4 regions of the Paenibacillus sp. J31R34 genome follow, and region 3 is predicted to be linked to each of the others. Evidence: predicted binding sites of a transcription regulator. Region 3 holds the regulator's gene; each other region holds the start of a gene.
What was found. The regulator Rex, encoded in region 3, represses fermentation and respiration genes when NADH is low (regulators of the CRP and FNR family bind a similar motif). The targets are predictions, from matches to a motif close to TTGTGAAATATTTCACAA.
Positions count from the first base shown of each region.

Region 1: nirB (nitrite reductase large subunit NirB) is a predicted target of Rex. The motif match lies at 4,671-4,688, and genes of this name have one in related genera.
Region 2: AC50YG_RS28990 (L-lactate dehydrogenase) is a predicted target of Rex. The motif match lies at 6,137-6,154, and genes of this name have one in related genera.
Region 4: AC50YG_RS04340 (cytochrome ubiquinol oxidase subunit I) is a predicted target of Rex. The motif match lies at 3,911-3,928, and genes of this name have one in related genera.

Region 1 is NZ_JBXENU010000011.1:77,606-85,020, forward strand. It holds gene pflB (formate C-acetyltransferase) at 1-1,004, opposite strand, end outside; gene AC50YG_RS26100 (hemerythrin domain-containing protein) at 1,074-1,703, opposite strand; gene nirD (nitrite reductase small subunit NirD) at 1,741-2,109, opposite strand; gene nirB (nitrite reductase large subunit NirB) at 2,177-4,603, opposite strand; gene AC50YG_RS26115 (Gfo/Idh/MocA family protein) at 4,801-5,811, opposite strand; gene AC50YG_RS26120 (sugar phosphate isomerase/epimerase family protein) at 5,854-6,702, opposite strand; gene AC50YG_RS26125 (carbohydrate-binding family 9-like protein) at 6,866-7,415, opposite strand, start outside.
Region 2 is NZ_JBXENU010000015.1:72,415-79,829, reverse strand. It holds gene AC50YG_RS29015 (sensor histidine kinase) at 1-79, shown strand, start outside; gene AC50YG_RS29010 (TolB-like translocation protein) at 182-1,276, shown strand; gene AC50YG_RS29005 (hypothetical protein) at 1,336-2,154, shown strand; gene AC50YG_RS29000 (hypothetical protein) at 2,645-2,923, shown strand; gene argS (arginine--tRNA ligase) at 3,000-4,691, opposite strand; T-box leader at 4,768-5,005, opposite strand; gene AC50YG_RS28990 (L-lactate dehydrogenase) at 5,059-6,024, opposite strand; gene AC50YG_RS28985 (EamA family transporter) at 6,426-7,415, shown strand, end outside.
Region 3 is NZ_JBXENU010000001.1:292,242-299,656, reverse strand. It holds gene AC50YG_RS01265 (AAA family ATPase) at 1-948, opposite strand, end outside; gene AC50YG_RS01260 (hypothetical protein) at 941-1,483, opposite strand; gene AC50YG_RS01255 (hypothetical protein) at 1,630-2,157, opposite strand; gene AC50YG_RS01250 (amidohydrolase) at 2,157-3,458, opposite strand; gene AC50YG_RS01245 (redox-sensing transcriptional repressor Rex) at 3,439-4,095, opposite strand; gene dinG (ATP-dependent DNA helicase DinG) at 4,092-6,956, opposite strand; gene AC50YG_RS01235 (tetratricopeptide repeat protein) at 6,975-7,415, opposite strand, start outside.
Region 4 is NZ_JBXENU010000001.1:1,008,986-1,016,400, forward strand. It holds gene cydD (thiol reductant ABC exporter subunit CydD) at 1-1,339, opposite strand, end outside; gene cydB (cytochrome d ubiquinol oxidase subunit II) at 1,339-2,352, opposite strand; gene AC50YG_RS04340 (cytochrome ubiquinol oxidase subunit I) at 2,355-3,749, opposite strand; gene AC50YG_RS04345 (hypothetical protein) at 4,046-4,195, shown strand; gene AC50YG_RS04350 (SCO family protein) at 4,192-4,803, shown strand; gene AC50YG_RS04355 (response regulator transcription factor) at 5,046-5,771, shown strand; gene AC50YG_RS04360 (c-type cytochrome) at 5,831-6,190, opposite strand; gene AC50YG_RS04365 (sensor histidine kinase) at 6,247-6,951, opposite strand.

The DNA of each region.
Region 1 (7,415 bases), on a different contig from region 3:
GTCGGATCTCCGCTAAACAGCTCATTATAGTCCGGTGTCCGCAAAAACTTCACGATCCGCAGCTTCATGACAAAATGATCCATCAGCTCCTGCGCCTGCTCCTCCGTCAGCCTACCTTCCAGCCGATCGCGCTCGATATAAATATCGAGAAAGCTGGAAACGCGCCCAAGGCTCATCGCCGCGCCGTTCTGCTCCTTAATCGCCCCAAGATAAGCAAAATACAGCCATTGGAACGCTTCCTTCGCCGTAGCTGCTGGCCGGGAGATGTTGCAGCCGTAGGCAAGGCTCATCTGCTTAAGCTCTTGCAGTGAACGGATTTGCTCGGATATTTCCTCTCGGTCGCGAATCGTCTCCTCCGTCATCGTGCCTGTTTCCAGCAGCAGCAGCTCCTGCTTTTTACCCGCGATGAGACGATCGGCCCCATACAAGGCTACCCGGCGATAATCGCCAATAATTCGGCCGCGTCCATAAGCATCTGGCAGCCCCGTAATGATTCCTGCTTTGCGTGCTGCCCGCATTTCTGAGGTGTAGGCATCAAACACACCTTGGTTATGGGTTTTGCGAACCTCGGTAAACATTTTGACCATTTCGGCGGGCAGCTCGAAGCCGTAAGCCTCGCACGCATCAACGACCATTTTGATGCCACCGAATGGCTGAATGGAGCGCTTCAATGGCGCGTCGGTTTGCAGCCCGACAATCTGCTCCTTCTTCTGGTCAATGTAACCGGGAGCATGGGCGGTAATGCTGGAAACTGTATTTAGGTCAATATCCAGCACACCTCCGTTTGCCCGCTCCTGCTTGACGAGGTGCTGGATTTTTTGCCAAAGCTCGACCGTTGCCTCAGTGGCTCCCGCCAAAAAGGCCTCATTGCCTGTATAAGGCTGCAAATTATGATCCAGAAAATCCTTTACATCAATGCGTTCCTGCCATTTGCCTGCTGCAAAGCCCCGCCAAGCGCCCGCAGACTCTGCCACTTTAATGCGATCGGTATGATTGACAGCCATCTTTTCCGCCTCCTATATCCTATATAGCTACAGTATAAAACCAGATCCCTTTTTATAATGTGAAAATTATCACAATCTATAAAATAAATAATGATTTTCCAGCCGGATATGCTCCAGCAGCTTTGCTTCCAGCTGCCTCAGCCTGCTGTACGTATAAGCGAAAGCTTCACACGCATCATCTGGCAGCATATAATGCGCCGAAGCCAGCCTAAGATGCAGCAGCATATTGCCGATCCGCCTATGGTCGCCTTCAAGCTTCTCGACCATTTGCTTCGCCTGCCTAAATGCGCTAGCAGAATTGCGCCGCTCATATTTCAGAATAAGCGGGAAAAAGCATTCTTCCTCGTCAATCAAATGCTGCTCCAGCAAAGCCTTTAAAGCATGGAAGCGCTGCTGCAGCTCAATCAGCTGGCGGTGCTGGCTGCCATGCACGCTCGTAATGAGCGCCGTCAATTCATGCAGCAACGGCAGCTCGGCTCTGAGAAACAGATGATAGCCGAACATGAGCTGCCGCACCATCCCGGCAATCGACTGCTCGCTCCAATCTGCCGCTTTCAGCTTCTCCGGCTGAATGCCAATGTCCTGCCGCTCCTTCTGCTCCAAAAGTGCATGCAGCAGGTGGTTGCCACTGCAGCACGCACACTCTCCGAAACCCTTCTTGCCTTGACCACCTTCTCTGTTAAGCGTCGCTGTATTCAATAGATAAACCTCCTTTGTTCATTTAAGATACTTGACTCTATCGTTCTAGTCCGAGCTGCCTTGCTTGCTCTAGCGTCAGTCCCATCTGTACGTTCTCGCCCTCCACCTTCAGTGGATAGGTTTGCACCAAGCCAGAATCAGGCGCCTGCACCTGCCCGCTATCCAGTGCAATCTTCCAATCATATAACGGGTCCAGTACAAAATGTCCCGATACCATGCCTTCCGCCAGCGGCCCTCCCCTGCGATGGGGACTGCGATTGTCCAGCGCATACAAGGTGCCGTCGGTTGTACGAAACACAGCAATCTCCTTTTGATTCAAGCGAATAACCCGCCCCATTCGTTCGCGAAAATCCTCGAGTGTGCCGATTTTAATATAGGTCAAATCTTGATTTACCTGTGTGGTCATTTGGATGCTCCTCGCCTTCTATCCTTTAAATTTTAGTAACTGCTCAGCCTACCCTTCATTCGCTCGCCTATTTCATTTGAATCGCATCAAACAGATAGCTGCTTTCCCGCTGCTCCTCAAGCGCTGTGCTCCAAGGCTCCTTCAGCTCGGCTAGCGCGGCTAAAATATCCTGATACAGCTCGCGGCGGCGATCCATATTGTCAACAACCTCCGCTTTAATCGCCTCTATGCCAACGCGCTCCACCCACTCCGAAGTGCGCTCCAAGTAATTCGCCGTCAAACGATAATATTGGGTAAAAGCACCCACCATCTGCACAAGCTCTTCATCCGTTTTCACTTTGCACAGCAGCTCGGCGATGCGCGGCTTGATTCCGCCATTGCCGCCAACGAACATTTCCCAGCCGCCGTCATTGCCGACGATGCCAATATCCTTCGTACACGACTCGGCGCAGTTGCGCGGACAGCCATTCACGGCCATTTTGAACTTGGCGGGCATATCGATCCGCTCAAATGTTTTTTCCAGCCGAATACCCATGCCGATCGAGTCCTGTGTACCGAAGCGGCAAAATTGCTGGCCGACGCAGGTTTTCACTGTTCGCAGCGCCTTCGCATAGGCATAGCCCGAGGGCATATCCAGCTCTTCCCATACGAGCGGCAAATCTTCTTTCGCAACCCCGATTAAATCAAGCCGCTGGCCTCCGGTCACTTTGACCATTTTCACATCATATTTCACGGCAACATCGGCAATTTTCTTCAAATCCTCCGGCGTTGTCACGCCGCCATACATCCGCGGCACGACCGTGTAGGTCCCATCCTTCTGAATGTTGGCGTTCATCCGTTCATTAACGAAGCGCGAATCCTTCTCGTCCTCATGCTCCTGCGGCCACAGCATGCCCAAGTAATAATTGACCGCTGGACGGCATTTCGAGCAGCCCTCCGGATTATGCCACTCCAGTACATGCATAACCTCTTTCACAGTCGTCAGATGCTTCTCTTTAATCGCAGCTACGATTTCATCGCGGCTGAGGCTCGTGCAGCCGCAAATGCCCGTCTTCGTCTTCTGGCCGGCATATTCGTCTCCCAACACATATTGCAGCAAATGGCTAACCGTCGGCACACAGCCGCCGCACGAACGCCCAGCCCCTGTACACGCCTTTACCTCATCGACCGAAGTAAGCGAATTGTCCTTGATCGCCTTTACGATGCTCCCCTTCGATACGCCATTGCAGCCGCATACGATTTCATCATCGGCCATTTGCGCTACGCGGTCAGCAGCCGACAACGCGGTGCCAGCGGTTCCCATCAGCTCTGCATAAATAGCCTCCGTCATGGCAGCTCCTTCGCGTACCCATTGCTGAATCCGACTCGAATCGCTGACATCGCCGTAAAGCACACCGCCAACAATTGTATTTTCCTTAAGCAGCAGCTTCTTGTACTGCTGTTTCCAGTCATCCTGCTTGCGAATGACCGTCAGCTCTGGCTGATCCAGGAAGACGCCCGTCGAAAATACATCTACGCCCGAAATTTTTAGCTTCGTCGATAATTGCGTTCCCTCGTAAGGCTTCGTCTGCACGCCGCATAGCTGCTTCGCCAGCACGGCCCCCTGCTCAAACAGCGGGGCTACTAAGCCGTAGCAAATGCCGCGGTGCTCGGCGCATTCGCCAACTGCGTACACGCCTTCCGCCGACGTTTGCATGTAATCATCGACGACGATGCCCCGCTTCACTTCAAGGCCGCTCGCGCTGGCCAAAGCCGTATTAGGCCGTATGCCCGCTGCCATAACGATAAAATCCGATTCCAGCTTCGTTCCGTCGCTGAAGGTCAGCCCCTCAACGCGCTCACCGCCATAAATTTCCGCCGTCTGCTTTTCCATGAGGAAATGCAGCCCCTGCCGTTCCAGCTCCGCCTTCAGCATCGCCGAAGCGCTCGGGTCAAGCTGGCGCTCCATTAAATCCGCCATTAAATGAATGACCGTCACATTCATGCCCAAATTGAGCAAGCCCTTGGCAGCTTCCAGACCGAGCAGCCCGCCGCCTATAACAGCTGCATTGCGATATTGCTTCGCTGTCTCCAGCATGACGCTGCAATCCGCAATGTCGCGGAAGCCTACGACGCCCTGCTTCTGATGCCCGGGAACGGGCAGTATAATGGGATTCGAGCCCGTAGCAATAATTAGACGGTCATAGGCTGCGGTCAGCCCATTGTCCGCAAACACGATTTTTTGCTGCGTATCAATAGCCGTTATCGTCGTTCCCGTATGCAGCGTAATATGATGCTCCTCGTACCAAGCCCAGCTGTTCAAAATAATATCGTCTATCGTTTTACTGCCTTCCAATACATAAGAAAGCATAATCCGGTTATAGTTTGGATGCGGCTCGCTGCCGAATACCGTGATGTCATATTGCTCTGGTGACAGCTTGAGGATATGCTCCAGCGTGTTTACTCCCGCCATCCCATTGCCAATCAGCACAAGCTTTTGCCGTATTGCTCCCATTGTAAACGCCTCCCTGTAAAGCTTTCATTGTTCTTACCATCAGTATAAACAACAACGAGCCGGAGTTATGTGATATTTTTCACATATCGAACGATTAAAATAAAAATAGACCCTGCCGCCATAATTCTATAGCGAAAGGGCCAATTCTTATGTTTCTGTGCGCCGCTAGGTTGGCCGATTAGTCGCCAAATACTTCCTTACAAGCGGATTAACGCGCCGCGCTCATCGGCTGAGCGAAGCTCTGCTTCAATAATTTCCAGCGTGCCAACAGCGCTTTCCGGCGTACATATCGATACGGGCGTACCCGCGTTTACCGATTCAAGGAAATATTTGATTTGGCGGTAATAGCCCATGTCAGGTGAAAGATCAGCTATAAAGCCTGGCTCGTTGTTCGGATTCACTTTAACCTGTCCGTTCTCGAACAGCAGATTGCCCCCTTCAAAATTGACGCGGTACGTCATCGCAAAACCGAAATCGCCTTCCAGCGTCCAGTCCGCTTGTGCATTCAGCACTTTGCCATCCGGGTAAACGTAATTTGTAGATACCGTATCGTAGCCGCTGCCTGGAATGACATTGCGGGCGAGCGTCGACACTTGCTCCGGCTTGCCGAACAGCCAGTGGATAATATCAGTATCATGAATATGCATATCCAGCACAGCCCCGCCGCTCTTGCTGCCGTCAAGGAACCAGCCTTTAGGGGCAGCAGAGCCTCTGAAGAAATAGCCGCCCGTTACCGCGCCAAAACGGCCATCGTCCACAACAGCTTTTAAATATTCATATGCTGGCCAGAAGCGCAGGCATTGGCCGATCATCAGCGTTTTGCCTGTGCGCTCAGCCGTTTGCGCCATTTTCCAGCCATCGGCGGAATTGCCGGCTACCGGCTTCTCGCACAGCACATGCAGTCCCTTTTCCAGCAGCGAGCAGGTCAGCTCTGCGTGCAAATAAGTGGGCAGCGTAATGTCGATTATGTCGAGCTCCTCGTTTTCAAGCATTTTCTCAATGCTGTCATACAAGTTGTATGGCGAAAGATCATAAACCTCTTGGCCCGTCGCCATATTTCCAGAAGCTTTGCCATTTTTCAACTCCTCGATCATTAGATCGCAAATCGCCACCAATTTCACAGGTGCGCCCTCTTCTGTCAGACGAACGTAGTTGTCGAAATGCATGCGTCCCATAAAACCGAAGCCGATTAATCCTACTTTTAACATGGTAAATCCCCCTTATCAAATAAATGCTTGAGGCGAAATAGACTAGGCATTTCCACGACCCAAAATCGCATCCATCGCTTTCGAAGTATTGAAAATAATTTGCTCGGCATGATGCGTATATGGCGGAATCATTTCGGCCGTGACGTAATTGTCATAGCCAATCGCCTGCAGTGCCTCCATGACAGCAGGGTAGTTCACATCGCCTGCAAGCAGGTCAACAAAGCCGTGAAGCCCGCCCGCTTGGCGGCGGTAATCCTTGAAGTGGACCTTCTTGATGCGGTTGCCCAAAATGCGTACCCACTGCTCCGGATAACCGTTTTGCACGACGTTTCCAACATCGAAATAAGAGCCTACATAGCTTGAACCAAATGAATCGATAAACCCGCGCAGCTCAAGCGGCGACAGCAGAAATTTATTCCATACATTTTCAATGCCAATCGATACGTTCGCGCTTTTTGCAAAAGGAACCAGCTTCGCAATCGACTCCTGAGCACGGTTATACGCATATTCGTAATCCGTTACTTCGCTGCCTGGGATAAAATCAACACCAACCGCGCCAGGGATGACCAAAATCGTATCGACGCCAAACGCTGCTGCAAGCTCCAGCTGTTTTTTGCATACATCTATCGCTTTGCTTTGCGTTTCCGGGTTCGCGCTCGTCATGGCATAATCCCAATACAGCCCCGTTGCAAGGCCCGCAATTTCCAGCTCAGCTTCCTCTAGACGCGCCTTGATGTCGCAAATTTCCTGATCCGTTGCCGCGAGGCTCAGCTCGCCCGTGCCGTTAAGCGACAGCTCGATGCCGTCGAAGCCGGCTTTTTTCGCCGTTTGAATGCAGCTGGCGATGGTGGTGTCGCTGTTGAATGACCAAATATTAATCCCTTTTTTCATTTGGGTTTCCTCCTGTTAATTAATTTGGGTGAAAAGATGGGTGAAAAAGGATCGGCGCTGCGTAAAAGATTTGGTTTTCGATCGCTGTTGCCTGCGAACGCTCCGCTTCTCAAATCCAAACCTTTTACTCCGCTTGCCTTGTTCACCCACTTTTTAAAAAGCTTTAATTAAAAATGAGCTTGCCGAAATGCTGCGGCATATGGAAGTTTATCGCTCGCGTAGGACGCCATGCTTGATACTCGCGTATACCCTGAAAATCCTGATCGATGCGGTAAACGTTGATTCTCATCGTTAAACCCGGAGCGAAAGGACGTTTGAAGTTAGATGCCGGAATATCAATGAAATAGAGCACATTTCCTTGACCGTCTGATTGTACGGACGTCTGGAGGCCAGAAAATTGCCATAACAGATCCGAGGAGATGATGCCGCCGAAGCCGTCATTTTCGATAATGGCATCAAATACAACATTATGCGGGCTTACCTCCAGCTCCATATAACGCTGGCCCTCCCCCACCTCGTCAATAAACACCTCGACAACATCCTGCTCGTAAAGCGGCTCATCCCGCTGTGTAAAATCAGATACGATATGCGAATCCCTGCATTCGAAACGAAGATGCAAATGCTCCGAACTCCAGCCCAGCCTTACCTCCGTCCGCTCCCGCGGCGGCTCTCCGGTTACCGTCTCGACCAGTTCCAGCGCTTCACAGCGACCC
Region 2 (7,415 bases), on a different contig from region 3:
GCAGGGTGAGCTTGTGCTGGTCAGGTCGAGCGAGGATGGAACGACGTTCAAGGTCTATTTTCCGCTATATAACGGTTAATAATGGTTAAAGGTTTACAGGCCCGAAACAAGCTGGAGACGAGGGCGAAACATTCGCTGTTTACAATTAGCACATAGCAATAAGGGAGAGGGGAAATACGAGATGCAACAAACCTATTTTAAATGGATAAATACAGGTGTGGCTGCTTGCTCTGTTGCACTGCTGCTCGCGAGCTGTGGAGACGGTAATGCGCCAGCACGCGAAACGATACAAAAGCCGGATAAAACGATTACCGTCGTCGAGCCGGATCAATCGACCGATACGAAGGTAGCTGTCAGTCAAATTGCCCAAATGGATAGAACGCGGGGGATTAGCTTTATTACCGAGGATCAGCTTGTCACCGTCAAGCGAAATGAGAATGAGCAGAAAATAGCGGTGGAAGGGGAGATGATGTTTCCCAATAATTTGTATGTGCATAATCTGGTGACGAAGCAGGAGGAAGCCTTGTATGAACAGCCTGCCCATCAGGGATTTGCGAAGCCGTCACCGGATGGAAAATATTTATTTTATAAGCTGAATAACGAAGAAAGTGCCCACGGCTATATTATGAATTTGGAGACGAGAAAGTCAGTGGAGCTGGGCAAAGATGTGGTCGATACGACAACAGGCATGTGGATGGATGATACGCATGTGCTGTTCATGACGATCGAGGGCAAAGTGATCAAGGCGGGCGTCGATGGCATATTGGAGACGATATACGATAGCGAGCAGAGGATTTTTACGGCGATGCCGGGCGAAGGCGGCATTTATTATGTCGTGAATGAAGTGCTGTATTTTCTTCCTGATGGCAGCAAGCAGGGGGAGAAGCTGGCAACGGACGTCGTCTGGGTCATTCCATCGCCAGAGCGCAAGCAGCTCGCGTTGGTGAAGCGAACGTCGAATACGACACGGACGCTGATGCTTACGGACGCGAAGGGCAATGAACCAATTGAGCTGGGCAGCGCGACGCAAGTATTTGGCACAAGCTGGTCGCCAGATGGCAAGAAGCTGGCCTATAGCCTGACATCGGAAGGTACTGGCGGCGACAACGGCGTGTTTGTGGCGGATGCTATTAGCGGCGATACGGTGCCGATTAAGCTCGATGTCCAGTATTTATCCGACGATCTCGGCTGGAGCCCTTCCGGCAAAAAAATCGTCGCCGCGACTTATTCACAGGAGCAGAACGACTTTGTTACGTTTGTGATTACGTTGAAATAGAAATTCAATGAATTCAATATAGTTCTTTTGTCTTATTGGATTAAAATTTGGAGTGGAGTATGATTGGTAAAAAAGGAAATGATTGGATTTTGAGTAAAAAGTTTATAAGTTTTTTGTTGATTATGACGTTGGTTTTTTCAAATGCTGTTTCAGTAGTATTTGCAGAGAATGCAAATATACATGTGATATCGGATACAACAGAATTTAAGACAGTCGAAGGAGAAATTTTAGGATCTGTCACCACTGTTACGACTATAGAAAGGAGCGAAGGCTCGCAAGGTGTAAAGAATGTTATTACAGAGTCAAAGAAATTCAATCTTAATCCTGAATATGAGAATAACAAAAATTATACTGAGATATTTACGGACACTCTAACGGTAAATACGATATTTGCTACTTATGACTATAAGGTTTATGTAAACGGGGAACTAATGAATGATAAAGAGCCTAGCATGGGACTGAGAGCCGTTGATAAAGCGGGTATACCATCCGTGTGTCATTATTACAGTAATAATTCAATGACTAGCTATACTTTTGCCTGCTATGAAAGCATGAATTATAATTGGGTAGGTGATCATGCAAAACCTGATCCTGAAGGAAGCAATATTCAGAAGCAGGCTACAGCTTCTAATCAATGGTTTGCTACCGCGAAAAATGGGGTTGATTTGTTCGCTATGCAATTCAGCACGTTTGATGTTGCTTTAATGAGTTTATGGATAGAAGTGGGTGGAACGGTAGCAGCATTATCTTGGAGCGTGATAGGAGCTATTATTGTTGGTGGAGGAACAGCTGCGATACTAGCAGGGGTAGCTGCAAACCAATGGAGTAGTGCAAAGAGTTACTTAGGTAAAGCTTATAGTTATATTGAAAAACTTTAATAAACATTTACGCCAAACGGAATTATTAGAAATAGAGACGTATTATTCGTCTTGAATATAGGCGGTGAATTTTTGCTTAATTTAATTGCGTTAATCTTTTATGTGCTTATTACATTATGGGTTATTGTCAGTATCGTAAAAGCAGGATGGGAGCCTCGAAGAAGAGTAGAAAATATCTTCTTTCTGTTTTCAGGGGGACTCCTTATGTTTGTAACGGCTCCGAATGAGCTTTGGAAAATGATCCTCCCCCTATTCAATCTTGCTCTAATCATAGCCTATCTGATATTTATCTTTGCTTTGAGAAAAAAAGTGTAAGAGCATAAACATGCATGTCTCGTTTTAAAAATGGATACGCCGAAGCGGGATTTCCTTACTTTCGCATGAAGATTTTTATACCCAAACGATGGTCCTGGCCGCAGAAATATTGACTTAAGGCGCTATAAAGGGTATTATTACACAATCTTGAATACGAACAGTAAGGGTGAAAATCTTGAATTCGAAACTGCAGATTAAGAACGTTATTTTAGCCGACAAAGATCTTGCCTCAGGGTTATATCAGTTCATCATGACGCTTAGTGAAGGTTCCAAGGCGCGTTTGTTCTACAGCCAGAAGCCAGTATGGAGATTAACAGGCGTTACGCGGATGCTGAACGTACCTTGTCCATTGTGCCGGAAAGACTACTACTGCAATTGCTTTGAGAAGAACATTGCTCATTTCAATCAGCAGATCATCGAGAAGGATCTTATTCCGGAACCGACGAATAGCTAATACTTGTTTGAAAAAGATTTAAAAAACAGGCACCCCCGCCTTTGGCTGGTGGATGCCTGTTTTTTGTGCTTTACGTCTAAATTTCCTTCGGCGTTTTCAAGCCGAGCAGCTCCAAGCCTTCCTTAAGCACATCGGCAGCAATCTGCACGAGCTTAAGCTTAACGATCCGCTCCCCAGCGTCCCCAGCGAGTACCTTGTCATGATGGTAAAAACGATTGAACGCCTGCGCGAGCTGGATCAAATATCTGGCGAGAATGGACGGCTCATGCCGCTTGGCAGCGTCACCCAGGGCGGCTGTGTAGCGCAAAAGCATCTTCATCATCAGCCAGGCATAATCGCCTGTAACATACTCATAATCGGCAGGCTGAGGGGCAGCAGCCACGTCGCTGCCGGCCGCTTTTGCCAATATCCGCTGCGTTCTGGCGTAAGCATATTGCACGTATGGGCCCGTCTCCCCTTCAAAATTCAGTACATCCTCCAGCACAAAATCGACCGCAAGCATTCTCGTATTTTTGAGATCTCCGAATACGACGGCGCCAATACCAACGGCTTCGGCCACCTCGGCCTTGCCTGCAAGCGCGGGGTTCTTTTCCTCTATTTTCTGCAAAGCCCGCTGCACCGCTTCATCCAGCACTTCTTCTAGAAACACAACCTTGCCGCGGCGGGTGGACATTTTTTGCCCGTCCAGCTTCATGAGCCCGAAGGGAATATGCTTGCAGGCTGCTGACCATGCAAAGCCCATTTTCTCAAGCACGAGAAACAGCTGGCGAAAATGCAGCGATTGCTCCGAGCCGACGACATACAGCAGCTCGCTGCCCTTCATCTCTTCATGGCGATATATCGCGGTCGCTAGGTCACGTGTCGCATAGATGGAGGTACCATCGGATTTGCGAATGAGGCAAGGCGGCAGCTCATGCTCATCCAGCCGAACGACCTGTGCGCCTTCACTTTCCTCCAGCAGCTGTTGCTCCTGAAGCTGCTGCACGACGGCATCCATTTTATCGTTATAGAAGCTTTCGCCGAGAAAATGGTCAAAGCTCACGCCGAGCCGGTCATACAGCTTGTTGAACTCCTTCAGGCTGTCAGCAATAAACTGGCTCCAGCAGCGAATCGCTTCAGCATCGCCAGCTTCCAGCTTGGCGAACCAGCCGCGCGCCTCATCCTCCAGCTCGGGGTGCTGCTCAGCTTCCTCATGGAAACGCACATACAGCTCCAAATATTCTTTAATGGGATCGGCTGCAAGCTGCTGCTCGTCGCCCCATTTGAGATAGGCGGTAATCATCTTGCCGAACTGCGTGCCCCAATCGCCAAGATGATTGACGCTGACCGTCTCATAGCCAACCTTGCGCAAAATGTGGTACAGCGCATTGCCGATCATCGTCGAGCGCAAATGCCCAATGCCGAACGGCTTCGCAATATTGGGCGAAGACATGTCGATAATGACGCGCTCTCCATTCCCAATGGCTGCCTTCATAAGGCTTCCACTTTGCCAATCTGCGATAAGCTGCGCTGCGGTCAGCTCCCGATTCCATTTGAAATTCAAATAGGGGCCGGCAGCCTGAACGCTCCAGCTCGCGTCTATCAGCAGGGGCTCAAGCAAAGCAGCGATGTTGGCTGGGCTTTGTTTCATCGTGCGTGCTAACGTAAAGCAAGGGAAAGCAGCATCGCCAAGCTCCTCATCGGGCGGATATTCCAGCAAGGGCCGAATTTCTGCTTCGGGCAGAGCGAGTGCATTCGCCAGAGCCAGCGCAATTTTGTCCATTAACAGCATCATCATCTTCCTCTCCAAAATAAATGTTCAGGCAAGAGCAGAGCAGCACGCAAAAAAGACCCCGTCTCTAAAAATAAGAGACGAGGCCTGTTATCCCCGCGGTACCACTCTTGTTGCCGCCTCCGCACAAAATAAAGGAGGGGCATCTCGCCGTTGTAACGGTGCTGAACCGGACGTCCCTAGCACGATTGCTCGTTTCAGGCCGCCATCTCCCGGGTGCGCTTCACCTAATCGTCCATTGCCGGCTTCCACTGTTCCGGCTCGCTTGAAATGGCGCCTATTTAGGTTACTCTCCCGTTCCTTGATGTTAATTAACAGCTATCATATCGAATCCTTTCAGAAAAATCAATCCGTTTTTAGTCGGCTATTCTTTCTCGGTTACGAGAGACAGGCTCTCAATCGCCTGGCGTATAATCGAGCATGAGCGCTCCATCAGCCGCTGCTCCCGCGTCGTCAGCTTGAGCTCGACGATTTCCTTAACCCCGCTGCGGGCGATAATGGCGGGTACGCCGGCGCATACTTGCCGCTGGCCATATTCGCCGTTTAATATGGCGGACACGGCAATAATGCGATGCTCGTCGTTTAGAATAGATCGGGTAATATGCGCCAGCGCATTGCCGATGCCAAAGCTGGTCGAGCCTTTGCGCGTATAGATTTCCCAGCCGGCATTGCGGGTCTGCTCAGCGAGCGCTCCGAGCTTCACATGTCCAAAGCGCTCGGGATGCTGAGCCAAAATATGCAGCAGCGGCTTGCCGCCAACCGTCACATGCGACCAAGCGGGAAACTGTGACTCGCCATGCTCCCCAAGCACATAGCCCTGCACGCTGCGGGCATCAACGGGAAAATGCTCGCAGAGCAGCGTCTTGAGCCGCGAGGAATCGATGGACGTTCCGGTGCCAATCACTTGGCAGCGCGGCATGCCGGACAGCTCCCACACGACATACGTCACAATATCCACAGGATTGGCGGCCGCTACAAAAATTCCGCTGAACCCACTGTTCATAATGCGCGGAATCATCGTTTCATAAATCTCGCGCACCGTATGCAGCACATCCAGCCGATCATCGCTGCCCACTGGATATGCCCCTGCACATAAAAGAATCACATCCACATCTCCGCACTGCTCCAGCGTTCCAGCAGCGACCTTCGTCCGACCATGGACAAAATCCATGCTGTGCGATAAATCGAGCGCCTGTGCGTAGGCCCGGTCGAACGTGCGGTCAATGAGCAGCAGCTCATCGCAAATCGACTGGTTAATTAAGGCATACGCGCAGCTAGAACCGACCTGACCGACTCCTACAATGGCGACCTTGCGCGCTTTGTTTGCCATCCTTTTGCATCTCCTCTGCCGTTAACCTCTTTACGCTATTATATGCGGCAGCCAGCCCATCATGTGACGGCCATGTTCATTCCATGTTTGTCTATGTCACATGGATGAAAAAGCGTGAAAATATGCACATTTTCATCTGCCAGCTAGTGGAGGTGCAGGCTCTGTTTTTCAACATATCCACAGAGTTATACACATTATCAACAGTGTTCAAGTTAAGTATTTTCCGCTGCCTCCAATAGTTATCCACATGTAAACAGGGAGGATTGTCCACAATGTGCAGGTCGGAAGACCTAAGGTTGAATAGAGATAAACCGCTTATTTTCGTGCATTTACAATCTAACCTTCAGCTGTCATGATAGGGAAAGTATGTGTGGGCAGACAGAGATGGAGGAATGGCATTCATGTGGCTTGTATTATCCTTGCTGGCGGCTACGAGCTTTGGGCTGCGGGGGATTTTGTATCATTGGACGAGCCAGCAGGCGCTTAATCGCAATGCGCTGCTGTGTGGAGTATTTTTCTCGGGAGCGCTGATTACACTTGTTTGTACGCTGGCAACAGGGTCGGCTTTCACCGTTTCATCGCTCATTGGGGTGCAGATGGGGCTGCTCTCTTTCGGGGCAAATGCGAGCATGTTCAAGGGCTTTGCCGTGGGCAAAGCTTCTATTGTTGCGATTTTGACCGCACTGCCTTCGGCGATTGTTGTCGTTGTCGCCTTCGCGGTATGGGGCGAGACGCTGAATATGGCGCAGCTAAGCTCCTTTATTATCATTATCGCGGGTATATTGCTGGTGCGTTATTCCAATGATATTACCCGTGGCAATTTGCAAGGAGCGCAATGGGGGCTGCTGGCCATGCTGCTGTTTGCCGGAAACGATCTGTCGGGAAAATGGTCGACGCTGATGGATGCGCCGTTGTTTCCGACGCTTGTCTGCATGTTCAGCAGCGGCTCGATCTGCTTCGGGCTTTGGTGGCTGCGCGATATGCGCTCGATGCGTTTTGCTGCCCTGGCAGCAGGCCAAGCTGCGCAAGAAATAGCCGCTGGGTCCGCTGCAATGGCGGTTACTCCTGCAAATGCTGGTTTCACGGGTGGCGCTAGAAACGGGAATGCGAGTCAAAACGCTAAGCCAATCGCAGCTGCTGAAGCTAAAGCAGGCAATTCAGCAGGCTTGGTGATCAAAAGGAGCTGGAGCTTCCGCCGCACGTTTTCCGTCGGGATGGCGGTCGGCATTACCAATGCGGTTGGCATGATGTTTATTGTGACGGCTTTTGATGTGGGGAAGGCGGGACTGGTGTCGGCGGTAACGGCGCTTAATGTACTGATTGTGCTGCTGTATACACGCTTTGTCGTCAAGGAGCGCTTCTCCAAATTGGAGACGATCGGGATATCTACT
Region 3 (7,415 bases):
CATGACCTTGTCTATCGCCATAGCCAGATGCTGCTCTTCAATGACCTCGCTTTGCTCCCGCATCGCATAAATCGCACCTTCGTTCATGACGCTCTCCAGTTGGGCACCGGAAAAGCCAAACGACTCGGCCGCTACCTTCTCCAGCTCCACCGTCTCGGCAAGCGGCTTGTTGGCCGCATGGATATTCAATATTTGCTGGCGCGCTTTTTTGTCCGGCAGCTCTACCCCAATATGGCGATCGAACCGTCCGGGCCTAAGCAGGGCGCTGTCGAGCATTTCTTTACGGTTCGTTGCTGCAATAATGAGCAGCCGCGGCGCTGTATCCGCATGAATACCGTCCATTTCCGTGAGCAGTTGATTGAGCGTTTGATCATATTCCCGATGCTGCCCGCCATCGCGCTTGCCCCCGATAACCTCGATCTCATCGATAAAAATAACGGCGCTTTCCTTGCCCGCTTTCTTCGCCTTCGTCCGGGCTTCTTTGAATAAGTCGCGTATCCGGCCAGCGCCGACGCCGACGTACATCTCTACAAATTCACTGCCGGAGGCAGCCAGATAAATTGAGTCGGTATATTGCGCTGCGGCTTTCGCCATTAGCGTCTTCCCAGTTCCCGGAGGTCCCGTCAGCAAAATCCCCTTCAAGGGCCGAATGCCCAGCTTGCTCAGTTCCTCATGTCGGACGAGAAAATCAAGCGCCTCGATCAACTCCTGCTTGGCCCGCTCCTGTCCGCCGATTTGCTCAAAGGAAAAGGGAACGCTGCTTGACACCTTCCGCCGCTTCGTTCCGGAAGCATGTGCGAATTTGCCTCTGCCAGTCGCTAAATACACGACAGCAGCTGCGATAATGACAAGCAGTACGAAAGGCATTAAATTCACATTTACAAATAAAAGAAAGGCAATGAATACCGGAACAAAGCCAATCGCCATTTCGATGCCGTATTTACGCATAACTGGACACCTCCAGCTGCGGGGCAACGCGCGGAAGGATGATATACTTCGTTGCCGTGCCATCTTTCAGCGTAATATAGACATTGCTATCATCGATATCGGTAATGGCCTCCACACCCGAATGTTCATCTGCCAAAGCTTTAAGTGCCTCCGGAATAGCAGAATAGTTTTTGTGCTCCATCGCTTCGGCCACTTTGAATAAAGACGATGACCACAGCTGATCCAGCTTCGCATTCGAGTCGGTATTCGCAATATCGAGCTGAATGTCGCGGCTTTGGGCGACAGATTTGCTTTGCTCGACTATCGTTTCATATACATGCTTTAAATCCGCTCCGGCTGTAAGCGTCAGCGGGAAAGTAATACGGTCCGTATCCATAATAGGCGTGTCGGATGAAGCAATGCCTTCTATTTGATCAACCGCCTTGGCAAGCGGAGCTGCGAATGCAACCTGATGATAAATGAGCCAGCCTCCAAACAAAACGAGGGCGGACGCAGCAGCTGTTAGCAAAATCGGCATGATCCTGAGTTTGAACATCGTAAAAATCCCCCTCTCAAAATGACGGTGATATACCAAACGTATATCAACTCCGATACACGAAAGTATATCACATCGCCTTTTGAATAAGGGGGTGTAATAATAGCCAGCAATTCCAGCTGTTACAGCTTAAGCATCCAATACAGCTAGGACGCCTTGTCACCTACTAAACTATATTGCTTCACAAATGCGCCATCGCGGAACGAATAATACGCATAATAATATTTCGTTATCGCTTCATCACGGCTGTAAAAAATTTCCCATACCGGCTCGCCGTTCAGCAATCCCGGCTGTGTCCTTTTAACATCCGCATCCGGCTTACTGCTCAGTAACGCAGATTCCGCCTGTTCTGCTGTAATATGTTCCGTTGCTTTCAGTGTAAGCACAGGACTTTCGACTGTTGTCAGAAATACGTAAACTTCTTGTTCATCCGCGGTCTTCCCTTTTACGACCCAGGAAATGCCATCCCACACCTGCTTCGTCATGCCCGTAACTTCCGTCAACTGTGCGGCTTCTACAGCATACGCCTTAATTGGAGCTTCCTCTACCCATAATTCCTTATGCACAGTGCGGTAATAAACAATCGTAACGGTCAACAAGGCGATAACAAAAACAATTGAAATAAAGACAGCCCGTTTTACCGTCCAAAACGGCTTTCTCGTTCTCGCCCGCATTATGCCTTCAACAACCTCTCGAAGCTTGCCTGAGCATCGTGACGAATTTTCTCCTCATCGAGCAATGTGCATTCGCCATCCCGTACAACCTGACGCCCGTCTACCCATACATGCTTGACGTCGCGGCCCGAGCCCGCGTACACCAGATGGGACACAATATCCGTCTGTGGGTAAAAATGCGGCTGTTCAATATCGATGGCGATGAAATCCGCCTTCATGCCAACGCGCAGGCGGCCAATGGAATCTTCCTGCCAAATAGAGCGAGCGCCGTATACCGTTCCCATACGCAAAGCTTCAATGGCAGGAACAACCGTAGGATCGCCAGAAACACCCTTATGCAGCAGAGCCGCAAGGTTGATCTCCTTGAATAAGTCAAGATTGTTGTTGCTCGCCGCGCTGTCCGTGCCTAGTGATACCGTTACACCAGCGCGAAGCAAATCAGGAACGCGGGCAATGCCGCTTGCCAGCTTGAGGTTGCTTACCGGGTTATGCGATACAGCTACTTTGCGCTGCGCAAGCAGCGCAATTTCCTCGTCATTCAAATGCACTGCATGAGCAACAAGTGCCGGACGAGAGAAGAAGCCTAAATTGTCGAGATGCTGAACGGGACGAACGCCATAATCGCGAACGTTCTGCTCTACTTCGGCAATCGATTCTGACATATGCGTGTGCAGCGGCAAATCATAATCATGAGCAGCCTGCACGAATTTCTCAATATAATCGGGCGGGCATGTATAAGGCGCATGCGGCGAAATCATCGTCGTAATACGGCCATTTGCCTTGCCGTTCCAATCGCGTGCGAAAGCTATCGCTTCCTCCAGCTTCGCTTGCTGCACATCCTCTGGGCAGAGGCCAATGACGCCGCGCGTCAGACAGCCGCGAATGCCGGACTGTTCCACGACTTCAGCCAGCTGATCCATGCGGTCATACATATCCACGAAAGCCGTTGTACCGGATTTCAGCATTTCTACCACGGCAAGCGCGCTGCCCGCACGTGTATCAAGGTCGAGGTATTTGCCCTCCATCGGCCACATTTTTTGCTCCAGCCAGACTTGCAGGTTTTGATCATCGGAGTAGCCGCGCAGCAAGGTCATAGCTGCATGACCATGCGTGTTTACTAGGCCCGGCATAAAAGCAAGCTTACTGCCGTCCAGCTTCTGCACATCGGCTTGCAGCCCAGTTGGAGCTTCTGCTCCGATATATGTAATGCGATCATCGGTCACAACCATATGCCCTTGAAGCACATGCTCGCCATCCTCCATCGTTACAAAACGTCCATTTTCAATCCAAATTTGGCTCATTTTCGTCATCCCTTTCCCTCTCCAAGTAATACGCCAGACTTAGCAGCTCTTTCGTAAAGTCAGCATGATGAATGCGAATTTCTTCTGGTACCTTCAATATCGCTGGGGCAAAATTGAGCAAGCCTTCAATGCCCGCATCTATAAATTGATTAGCAACGTTTTGCGCTTCAAATCCGGGAACGGTAATAATCCCAATTCGAATATTATTCTCCTCAACCGTATGTTTAAGCATATCCATCGGCATTACGGTCAAATTATTAATTTGCGAGCCGATTTTAGATGGATGCACATCAAACACCGCAATAATTTTCATATTGTCTTTAGAATATTTATTATAATTGCATAGAGCATGACCCAAATTACCCGCACCGACAAGCGCCACATTAATCGTCTGATCAAGCTTGAGTATTTGACGAATTTTTTCAATTAAATACGTCACATCATAGCCGATACCCTTGCGGCCAAAATCGCCGAAATACGCCAAGTCCTTGCGGATTTGCGCCGGATTTAAATCCAGCTTGACGCCAAGCTCCTGGGACGAAACGGTCTGCACCTCCCGGTTGTTCAGCTCGTTCAGCACTTGCAGGTAAATGGGGAGGCGTCTTACGACGGCCTCCGATATTTTCGTCTGCTTCACCCGTTCTCCTCCTCCTTCTCGGCACCAAGCCATTCTCTCATTCTCGGTACAATTTGTTCGATATGCATATGCTCAATTTTCGGTCCAGGCAAAGAATAGAGAAAATGCTTGCCATAATACGTTTCAATAACCCGCGTATCATAAATAATGACAATCCCTTTATCCTTCGCCGTTCGCACGAGCCTGCCAAAGCCTTGCTTGAAGCGAATAACCGCTTGCGGGATCGACAGCTTCATAAAAGGATTTTGCTTTTGGCGCTGCAGCAATTCCGACTTCGCCTCCAGCAGCGGATGATTCGGCGGTTGGAATGGCAGTCTGACGATGGCAAGGCAAGTTAAGGCTTCGCCAGGAATGTCAACGCCCTCCCAAAAGCTGCTTGTGCCAAGCAGCACAGACTCCGGCTGCTGTAAAAACCGCCGCGTCAGCTTCGTACGGTTGCCGCTGTCGATGCCTTGGCCCAGCACTTGAATGCTGGTGGCCGCAAGCGCCGCCTTAAGCGGATCGTATACCTGCTTTAGCATTCGGTAAGAGGTAAACAGCACTAGCATTCTGCCATTAGTCTGCTGCACTGCATCTGCCAAGGAAGAGACGAGCATTGAAATAAATGCGGGCTCTCCTGCTGAGCCTTTAAGAACAGGGAAATTGCGCGGAATAATAACGAGCGCTTGTTCACGGTAATTAAATGGCGATGCCAGCTGCACGGTACGCAGCCTTCCCGCTTCTTCAAAGCCGCCAAGTCCAAGCTGCTCTTCAGCGAACTGGAATGATTTTTGCACCGATAGAGTGGCGGACGTTAAAATAATGCTGTCCTTCACATCAAATAAATACTGCTGAAGCTGGCTGCTCACATCAATTGGCACCGCATAAAGATGCAGCGATCGATGCTTGTAGGTCATATTGGCTTCCAGCCAGAATACGTCCGTCGTCTGATCGACCTTCATAAAGCTGCGCAGATCATCCTTGACTCTCGTCAAATCGCGTAAAGCGCCATTCAAGTCCGTTACAAGCGCCTGTACCGCCAGCTCATCAATGCGATCTTTAATCTCCTCGGACATTTTCTCAGCCGTCTTCAGCACGCGAATAAGCTCCGTATGAATATTGGTCTCTTCGGCGAGCACTTCGGACCAGCCTTCCGGGAGGCTATCGCCTCGCAAACGGTACACAGATTGATTGTTTTCACCCGTCGCATCAGGAGAAGCTTGAACAAAGCTGTAAAGCATCTCAAACAGCCTTTCCCAATGCTCCTTCACTTCCGTAAAGGCGGGAATAATGGTATCAATCGTTTCCAGCCAGCCTTGCACCCGCTCATCGCTTTCCTGCTGGAGATGAATGCGCAGAGATGGCAGCAGGCCGGAACGAGCGTCCTTAAACATACGCGTAAACGCATTGGTTATCGTATAGTAGCCGAGCTGCATGCCCAGATGCTTGCTTGCTACTTCCTCCACATGATGCGCCTCATCGACAATCAAATGGCTGTAGGTTGGCAGCAGCCGATGATCGGCCTGAATGTCTGTGAACAGCATGGAGTGATTCGTAATGCACACATCAGCTATATTGGCTTCATGCTTGGCACGATGATAATAACAGCGTTTAAACCAAGGACACGCCCGGTTCAGACAGGAATCTGCATCGCTGGCAACGGTAGACCAGAAGTCGGTCCCCTTGTTGCTGAAATTCAGCTCCTCTTGATCGCCCGTTTCCGTCTCGCCCAGCCACACGACCATTTGCGAGGCAGTAATCGCATCGTCAACGGGGGACATCATATCCCTTGTATTTATTTTACTTTCAAACTTGCGCAGGCACAAATAATTGCCTCTGCCCTTGAAGATTGAAGCCCGAAACTCTATCGGCAAAATCTGCTTAAGCAGCGGTACATCGCGATGTCTCAGCTGCTCTTGCAAATTAATGGTATGCGTGCTGACGACTATCTTCTCATCCTGACGGATACCATAATAGAGCGCGGGTATTAAATAGCCGAGAGACTTTCCTGTACCCGTTCCTGCTTCAATAAGCAAATGGCGTTTGCTGTCCAGCGAGTCAAATACTTCACGGAACATCGTCGTCTGCGCTTCGCGTTCTTCATAATTAGGAAATTGCTCAATAAAGCGCTGCTTGATTTCATCCAAATATTGCTCGAATGACATCTCCTGCAAAGGCGAGGCTCCCTCTTCGCTGCGCGCGGGCTTTTCCTCTGTCCATTCTCTAGCTTTCAGTGCAAACTGGTTGAAAAAATCATAATCAGGGACGCCCATTACGATGTTTTGTTCTACCTGTTTTAGCGTAACCGTAATAAACCAGCTTAAATCGCTGCCATTGTCTACAAGCGAAGATAACCGCTGCAAAGTCAGCAGCGGCAGGCTCCGAAGCTTTTGTACCGATTTGGCGAATATAACGGCGGTCGCCATTGCATCGCTATCAGCGCGATGATGATGCTCATGCGTAATGCCGAACTGCTCAGAAACAGCACCAAGCTGGTAAGAAGTTATCGATGGAAAAAGAATGCGCAGCAGCTCAATCGTATCGAGCCTGCGCCCTGCAAACGTATGGTACCCACTGCGATCGAGCGCCTGGTTCAGAAAACCAGCGTCAAAATTGACATTATGCGCCACGAGCACCGCATCATCAAGCAGCGGAATCATGTCCATCAGCACATCAGACAGCTCCGGCGCATCCGCCACCATCGCCTCGTCAATGCCGGTAAGCTGCGTAATAAACGGCGGTATGGCAATCGTTGGCTTTACAAATGAATTATACGTATGAATAACTTCAAGATCATCATCAAGGAGGACCAGCCCCACCTGTAAAATATCATCGGAGGCGCTGTGTCCGGTCGTTTCCAAGTCAAGCACTGCATATTTCATAAAATAAATCCGATCCTCTCACAAGCAGCATAGCTCCGTGCTGCCGAACAATAATGACAACTGCTGCGGACGTTCCCGGCAGCTCTGCAAATTATTCAGCGGATCCTTAAAGCTTGGGTCCAGCTCATAGGCTTTAAGGAAAAATTGCTCTGCCTGCTCCAAGTTTAAATGAACCGCTTGAATGCACCCAAGGGCATTATAGCTTAAAGCGAGCCATTTCGGATAGTCCGTAAGTCCAATTAGCAGTTGAAAATGACGCTGCGCCTCACTCCAATTTTGCAGGTGCATATTCGTCATAGCCAAAAACAGCCTTGCCAAATTGCATTCCGGCAAGTGGTTTACAGCAAGCTGGAACTGCTTTGCAGCATGGGAAAACATAAATAATTGATAATAGCCCTGTCCTTTGGATATGAGCTCCGCTTGCTCCACAGTCATGCCAGAAATAGGCTGCTGCGAAAC
Region 4 (7,415 bases), 720 kb from region 3:
CCCTCTCAACCTGTTCCTGTGTGGCATCTGGAGCATAGAACCTGACATTATCAGTGAGCGATTGACTGAACAGGTGGGGATGCTGCGGAATATAGGCCACTTGGCGTCGCCACTCTTCTCTGACGGTTCCGGTCATCCGTACGTTGTTCACACGAAAGTCACCGCGATCTGGTTCAATGAACCCGCTCAGCAAGCCAAGAAGTGTCGTTTTCCCTGCCCCGCTGGCACCAACAATGCCAATTCGGGTAACATTTTGCGGAAGCTGTACGGACACCTTCTTCAGCAGAAAAGTCCCTGCATCGCCCGCAACCTCGATGCCAGAAAGCTCCATAGCCAGCCCTCCTTTTTGCTCTGCTAGCCTAGAAGGAGGTTTGTCTTCCTGCCCTGCTTCAAATTGTTTTTTAGAGCTAACAATGGAGCGAATCGTGCCCCAGGCTTCTTTGCCATCGAGAGAAGCATGGTAATCCGTACCCAGCAGCTTGACGGGCGTGAAATATTCAGGTGCGATTAAGAGCACGGCCAGCGCAACCTCGAGTCCGAGATTTCCATTTACCAAACGAATGCCTAAGCCTACTGCGACAAAAGCAACCGATAACATACTGAAGAAATCAAGGGCAAAAGACGAAAGAAATGCCACACGCAGCGTTCGCATAGTCGATACCCTGTATTGATTGCTGACATTTCCGACCGACTCGCTATGTGCTCTGCTCCGTTTCAGAAAGCGCAGCGTAAGTATGCCCCGCAAGGAATCTGTGAAATGATGCGACAGCATCCGATGAGTTCGCCATTGCTTGTCAGCCTGCTTCCTTGCCGCGAACCCGAGCAGAATGAAAAAACCGATAAGTATCGGAAGCGTACACATCAGAATGATTCCCGATATCATGTCCAGCCTATATACCCACAGCAAAAGTAGAACCGTAACACAGAGCATATCAATCATACGGGCAATCGACAGCTCCAAATACATACGAAAACGATCCACTCCGTCTAACACTAGCGTTACCAGACGCCCGCTCCCCTGCTTCGCTGCAAAGCTCGGACCATGCCCGAATATCGCCACAAGCAGCTGCTGCCGAATGGCTTCAGCTTTTTTTTCTGCGAAGCCGCCGGAAAGCCGTCGCTGAAGCCAGACGAAAGTTTGGCGAGCGACGAAGCTTATCAAAAACAGGAGCAACGGCTGAGTTGCTTGATCAATCGGCTTATTTTCAAATAACAACGTAATGGCTTTGGCCAAAAAGGTGGCTTGACCTATAATAGCTGCTCCTTGAAGAAGGGAAAGCACAGTCAGCAGCAGCATATGCAGCTGGATTCCCTTTAATTGAAACCATGACCTGTCCATTAGTATTCCAAATGCTCCTTCTCGTTGACACGTTTATGGAAGACAAAGTAGCTCCAGGCTTGGTATGCCAGAACAAGGGGAAGGAGCGTAGCTGCCACAATCGTCATTGCTTTTAATGTATAAGCACTGGAAGCGGCGTTATAAAGCGTCAGATCAAACGCTGTGTTTATTGAGCTGACCATGAATCGAGGGAAAAGTCCAACAAAAAACGATCCAAATGTCAGCAATATCAACAGCCCCGACATGCAGAAGGCTCTGCCTTCCTGTCCCCGCTTCAGGAACCATCCGGCAAGCAACACCGCAAGGACTCCTATCAGGACAAATACCAGCAATAAGCCTCCACGGCGTTCAAATAAATCAGTGACGGAATAGGTCCATACCACAAGCACAGCTAACAAAACAGCTTGCACGGGTAAAAATTTAGCCGCCATATGGCGGGAGTGCTCTCGCAGCTCTCCCATTGTCCGCAGAGAAATGAAGGTAAGGCCATGCAGCAAGCACAAACCGACAATCGTAATGCCTGCCCACAAGCTGTAGCTGTTCACAACATCGGCGAATCCAGATCGCATCTCCATGTCTTGTCCTATGGGCTGTCCCTTGAGTAACCCAGCAAACATAACACCGAATAACAGCGGAGGAACACTGCTTCCAATCAGAATGGCTATATCCCATGTTTTCCTCCACCATGAATGGTCCACCTTGCCGCGAAACTCAAATGCGACACCTCTTAAGATAAGTGCTATCAAAATAAGCGTAAACAGGACATAATAGCCGCTGAACATCGTAGCATACCAATGCGGAAAAGCAGCAAACATAGCCCCGGCGGCCGTGATCAGCCATACCTCATTGGCATCCCAGAAAGGACCAATGGTATTGATAAGCACTCTTTTCTGCCTATCATTGCGACTAAGCAAGCCCGTTGCCATACCAACACCAAAGTCAAAGCCCTCAAGAAAGAAAAAGCCTGTAAATAATACGGCAATTAACAAAAACCACAAATCACTAAGCGACATCGTCAGACCCCTTCCTTGAAATGATATGGATCCTGCAGGGCGATTTCTGGCTCATGGGCTGCATACGGCCCTTTGCGAGCTTCGCGAACAAACAGAAAAGCGAGAACACCCAATAAAATGACATAGAGTACGGTAAACAAAATGAAGGAAAACAGCACTTCCCCCGCGCTCGTCGTCGTAGAGACGGAATCCTTCGTTTGCAGAAGTCCAAATACCGTCCACGGCTGACGGCCTACCTCTGTCATAATCCAGCCGGAGGTATTCGCCATAAACGGCAGAGCGATTGCAAACATCATCACGCGCATAAACAGCTTATTTGACTGTTCAAGCTTTTTGCGCACCGCAAGATAAGCTCCATACAGTCCTAATAAAATCATGGCACTGCCGCAAGCAATCATAATGCGAAAGCTCCAGAAGGTTGTGCGTACAGGCGGGATATAATTTCCGGGTCCATACTCAGCCTCATACCGAGCTTGAAGCTCCTTCATTCCAATAACCGAGCCTGAGAACTGGCTGTAAGAGAGATAGCTGAGAAGGTAAGGCACTTTCAGCTCAAATGAATTCTCCTGCTTATCCGGATCAATGCCTGCAATAACGGTCCAAGGTGCGGGGTCACTGCTCGTTTCCCATAAGCCTTCGCTTGCAGCCATCTTCATAGGCTGTGTCTCCACCAAAAATTGAGCCTGACCATGGCCGAATAATGCAATGGCTATGGACGATACAAAGGCGACGATGATGCTTAAAGTAAAGGAGGGCTTAAAAAACTCCATATCCTTTTTACGAAGCAGCTTCCATGCGCTGATTCCTGCAATCAGAAATGCGCCTGTTGCAAAGGCTGCAAACAGCGTGTGCGGAAACTCCCAAAGCACCTGTTCGTTCGTTACAAGCGCCCAGAAATCGACCATTTCTGCCCGACCATTATTCAAAGCAAATCCGACGGGGCGCTGCATAAATGAATTCGCCGTCAAAATCCAGAATGCCGATAACATCGTTCCAATGGATACCAGCCACATGCAGGCAAGATGGACGCCCTTGGATAAGCGATCCCAGCCGAATACCCATAGTCCGATAAAGGTAGATTCCAGAAAAAAAGCTAGAAGCGCTTCAATGGCTAGAGGAGTCCCAAACACATCTCCAACAAAGCGTGAAAAGTCAGACCAGTTCATCCCGAATTGAAATTCCTGCAAAATACCAGTAACGACGCCAACAGCAAAGTTGATCAACAGAAAATGCGCCCAAAACTTTGTCATCTTCTTGTACAATTCTTTTTTTGTAATGACATACATCGTTTCCATGATAGCCACAAGCAAAGACAAACCTATGGATATGGGGACAAAGACAAAATGAAGGATCGTTGTCGTTGCAAACTGAAGGCGTGCTAATTCTACTACGTCCATCTAGGTGGTTACCTCTTTTCTGCATGTTATGTACTGAAAAAAGTATGTGATTTTCTTCACTCACTTTTCAGATAATCATCATTATAGATCATCATCGATGTTTTTGTATGGCCCCATTGAGCGGGTACGTGTGACAATGCTGTCACGAAAAAGCGGCTACTTTGTGAAAAAAGGCACAATATTGACTATCGTGTGACATTTGTTCTTTATGATTGTGAAAATAGCTCCTACGAGTCATTAAGTTGCATCATGCTTTGCTTATATAATGAATGAGTACGAAGAAGGGAGAACGAGACATGCTGTATTGGTTTATTTTAGGAGGATTATTTTTAGGTGGCGGCGCTTACGTTATGCTCAACGGAGCGAAGCTTGTACAGGAGGACAATGAACTGCAAGATAGCATCGTTTCTCATCCAGTCGTAAGTGATAAGGATAATCAGGTATGATAACAAAAAAGCGCAGCCCCCTTCTTATCGCAGTCATTATTTTCGTGGCGGCCTTGATCGCTTATCTTGTGTATACGTTTCAAGGAGGAAGCAGCAAGCTTCCTGTATTGAGAGAAGCTCCAGCCTTCACCCTTCAGGAGCTGGATGGCACAGCCTATAATTTGAGCGACAGTTTGGGAAAAGTAATGCTGATCGAATTTATGTTCACAAGCTGTCCTGATATTTGCCCTGCAACGACATATAATATGGTGCTGCTGCAGGATGAATTGAAGAAACAGGGCCGTTTTGGAGAAAATGTACAATTCGCAGCCATAACCTTTGACCCTAATTCGGATACACCGGAGGTTTTTGCAGCTTATGCCGAGCGTATGGGTATTGATCGGTCAGGCTGGAAGCTGCTGCGTGGAGACGAGGCCTATACGATTGAGAAAGCAAGAGAGTATGGGATTGCGATTCAAAAGCTGGAAGATGATCAGTTTGTACATACGGTAACCTCCCTCATGCTGCTGGATGCCAATCATCAAATTCGCAAGGTCTATCGCATGGGTGAAGAAATGGATAACTCCGCTATTTTGAAAGACATTAATGCTCTCCTTAAAGAAAAATAATCCGTTAAAATGACATTGGAAAATTTAATTGAGCTTCTCCCAACCAGCTATTCCGACTTAGGATGGCTGGTTTTTATTATCTTCTTCTGCTTCGCGTATTGTTCATTAGTTCGTTACATTTTATCGATTTTTAGCTATATCGAGGCATATGACTTCATGTTCGTAAAGAGCATAATGATGCAAGATAGTCAGCTAATATAACCTTGCTGATTCAACTCATTGCTTAATGGAGGGTCGCTACCTTGAAACAAAAGAAAAGTGTTATTCTCATTATTAGTCAGGAAAAACATACCCAAGCTCAATTGAATTCCTTTTTTTTGAAAGAGGGCTATCCTACAGACACCACGTCTCATGTGAAAAATGCTTGGCTTAAACCAGATCGCAATCATTATGGTTTAATCATTATTGACCATGCGGAAACCGGCTTGAGTAATATTCAATCGTGCATCGCCATCAGGAAAAGACTACAAACCCCCATTATGTTAATTACAGAGAATGGCAAGGAAGACCAGCGATTAGCTGGCTTTGAAGCAGGAGCCGATGATTGTTTAGAAAAGCCATTTTCCTATAAAGAAATGATATGGCGAACCAAAGCTATTCTTAGAAGAAGCACTGCTCAAGCCCTGAAAGCAACTAGCAGAACGGAATATCCAACTATACAGTTAAGTAGACTCACCATTAATCCATCTGCTCACCGTATTCTAGTAGATGGCACGGAAATCCACCTGTCTCTAAAAGAATTCGATCTACTCTATTATCTTGCGCTTCATGCAGATATCGTTCACACGCGTGCTCATCTTCTTGGTATCATATGGAGACAGTCTGAAGTAAACGATTACCGAACGGTAGACACACATATCAAACGTCTTCGCGAAAAGCTGACCCCCCTTTCACCGGATATAGGAGCCATGATCAAAACGGTGCGAGGGGTAGGCTACATATTTAGCAAGGCAGGCCTAGTAGGATGAAGGTTGAATTAGGAACAAAACAAAAACGGCCGCGCTGCATCATTACAGCGCGGCCGTTTTTATCTAGACTTTTGTTCCGACAACCATTTGGAAACACTTTGAATATCCTCTGACGAAATGTTTTTTTCAAACTTGGGCATTCCATTTTTGCCGTTTGTAACAACGTCAACGATTTCCTCTTCCGTTAATCGACTTCCAATGCTCTGGAGACTGGGCCCTCTTCTACCTTGAAGATCAGTACCATGGCAGGACATGCATTTCTTCTTGTATATGATTTCTGGATCGCCATTTTGGACACTCATTTCTTCTGTACGGTTATGATTCGTTGTAGCGTCAGCACCTGAACTTCCACATGCCGATAATACCAACACACCTAGAAGGACGCCTATTACAGAACCGTTCTTAAGCTTACTATTCATATAACTCCCTCCTGATGATCGTCTACAATAAGAACGCGTACTTGTTGATTGGTCATTTAAGCTACACCTGCTTCCTGCTGTATCACTTCAAGTACGGTTCTTTCCGATTCTCGTCTCAATTGGAGTTCCCAACCCAACTCTACTGTCCGTTTCTCTAAAAATTTCAAGCCATAACTGCCTTCCTTGAGCAACGGATCATCGGTAAAGCCTAATCCATTGTCTGAAATCCGGCATGTCCAGCCGCATTCTGTTGATTCTAAGCGAATCCGAATATGATTGACTTCCTTCGCATGCTTTCGAATATTAAGCAATCCTTCTCTAAGAAATGCGTATAATGCTATTTTTTCCTTATCCGTTAAATTAATTTCTGATATTGGCCAACTATATTCGGTATTTATATCTGAATCGAAATGTAGCTCATTAATTAAGTTGCTAATGGAATCATTCCAAGGTCCAACGGCTACCTCAGGCGGATATTTCAAATGGGAAATGGACTGACGAACGTATTCATTGACCTCCCGTACCGTATTTTTAATAGACAGCAGCTTCTCGTCTTGTTCCATAATTGGTTTAAGCTGCTCGAGCTGAACAGAAACCAAAAATAAGGACTGGGCAACGCCATCATGAAGTTCTTTAGCCAGCTTTTCACGCTCCTGAAGTGCCATTTTTATCAGCCTTGCTTGCTGCAGTTCCTCTTGAATCGCTTCTAAAATTGTAAAAAGCCGCGTGATCAGCAGCAACGTGACTACAAATACAATCAACGGTGAAATCCAATTCCCCGCATCCATCGATATATAGGGTAATAAATATTCATGCCGAACATACTCCCATATCCAAATGGTTAGAGTTGGTATAATTAAAATTAACCATTTAATTTGTTTATACAGTGCGAATATCCCCCTTTGAGATTGACAATAGAACTTATAAGCATATGTCTATTGTCGCTTATTTCTACTTCTTAACACATGACTCATAAGAGCTAATTGTTTAACAAAATTCTCAGCTTTGTAACCATGTCATTGGCATATGGTGGCTATATCCCTGCAGCCAAATCAATGGGCTATGAGCTCACTGCTTTAGTAGAGCTTATTAGACATAACGCTGAGAAGCTGGGATTGAAGTTAGGCAAGCAGTAAACAAAAGCAGGGGCAAATCCATCACGGATTATGCCCCTGCTTTTGTTTACTTTAAATTAGTCCACCTTCTAAATCGGTTATCATGTTGC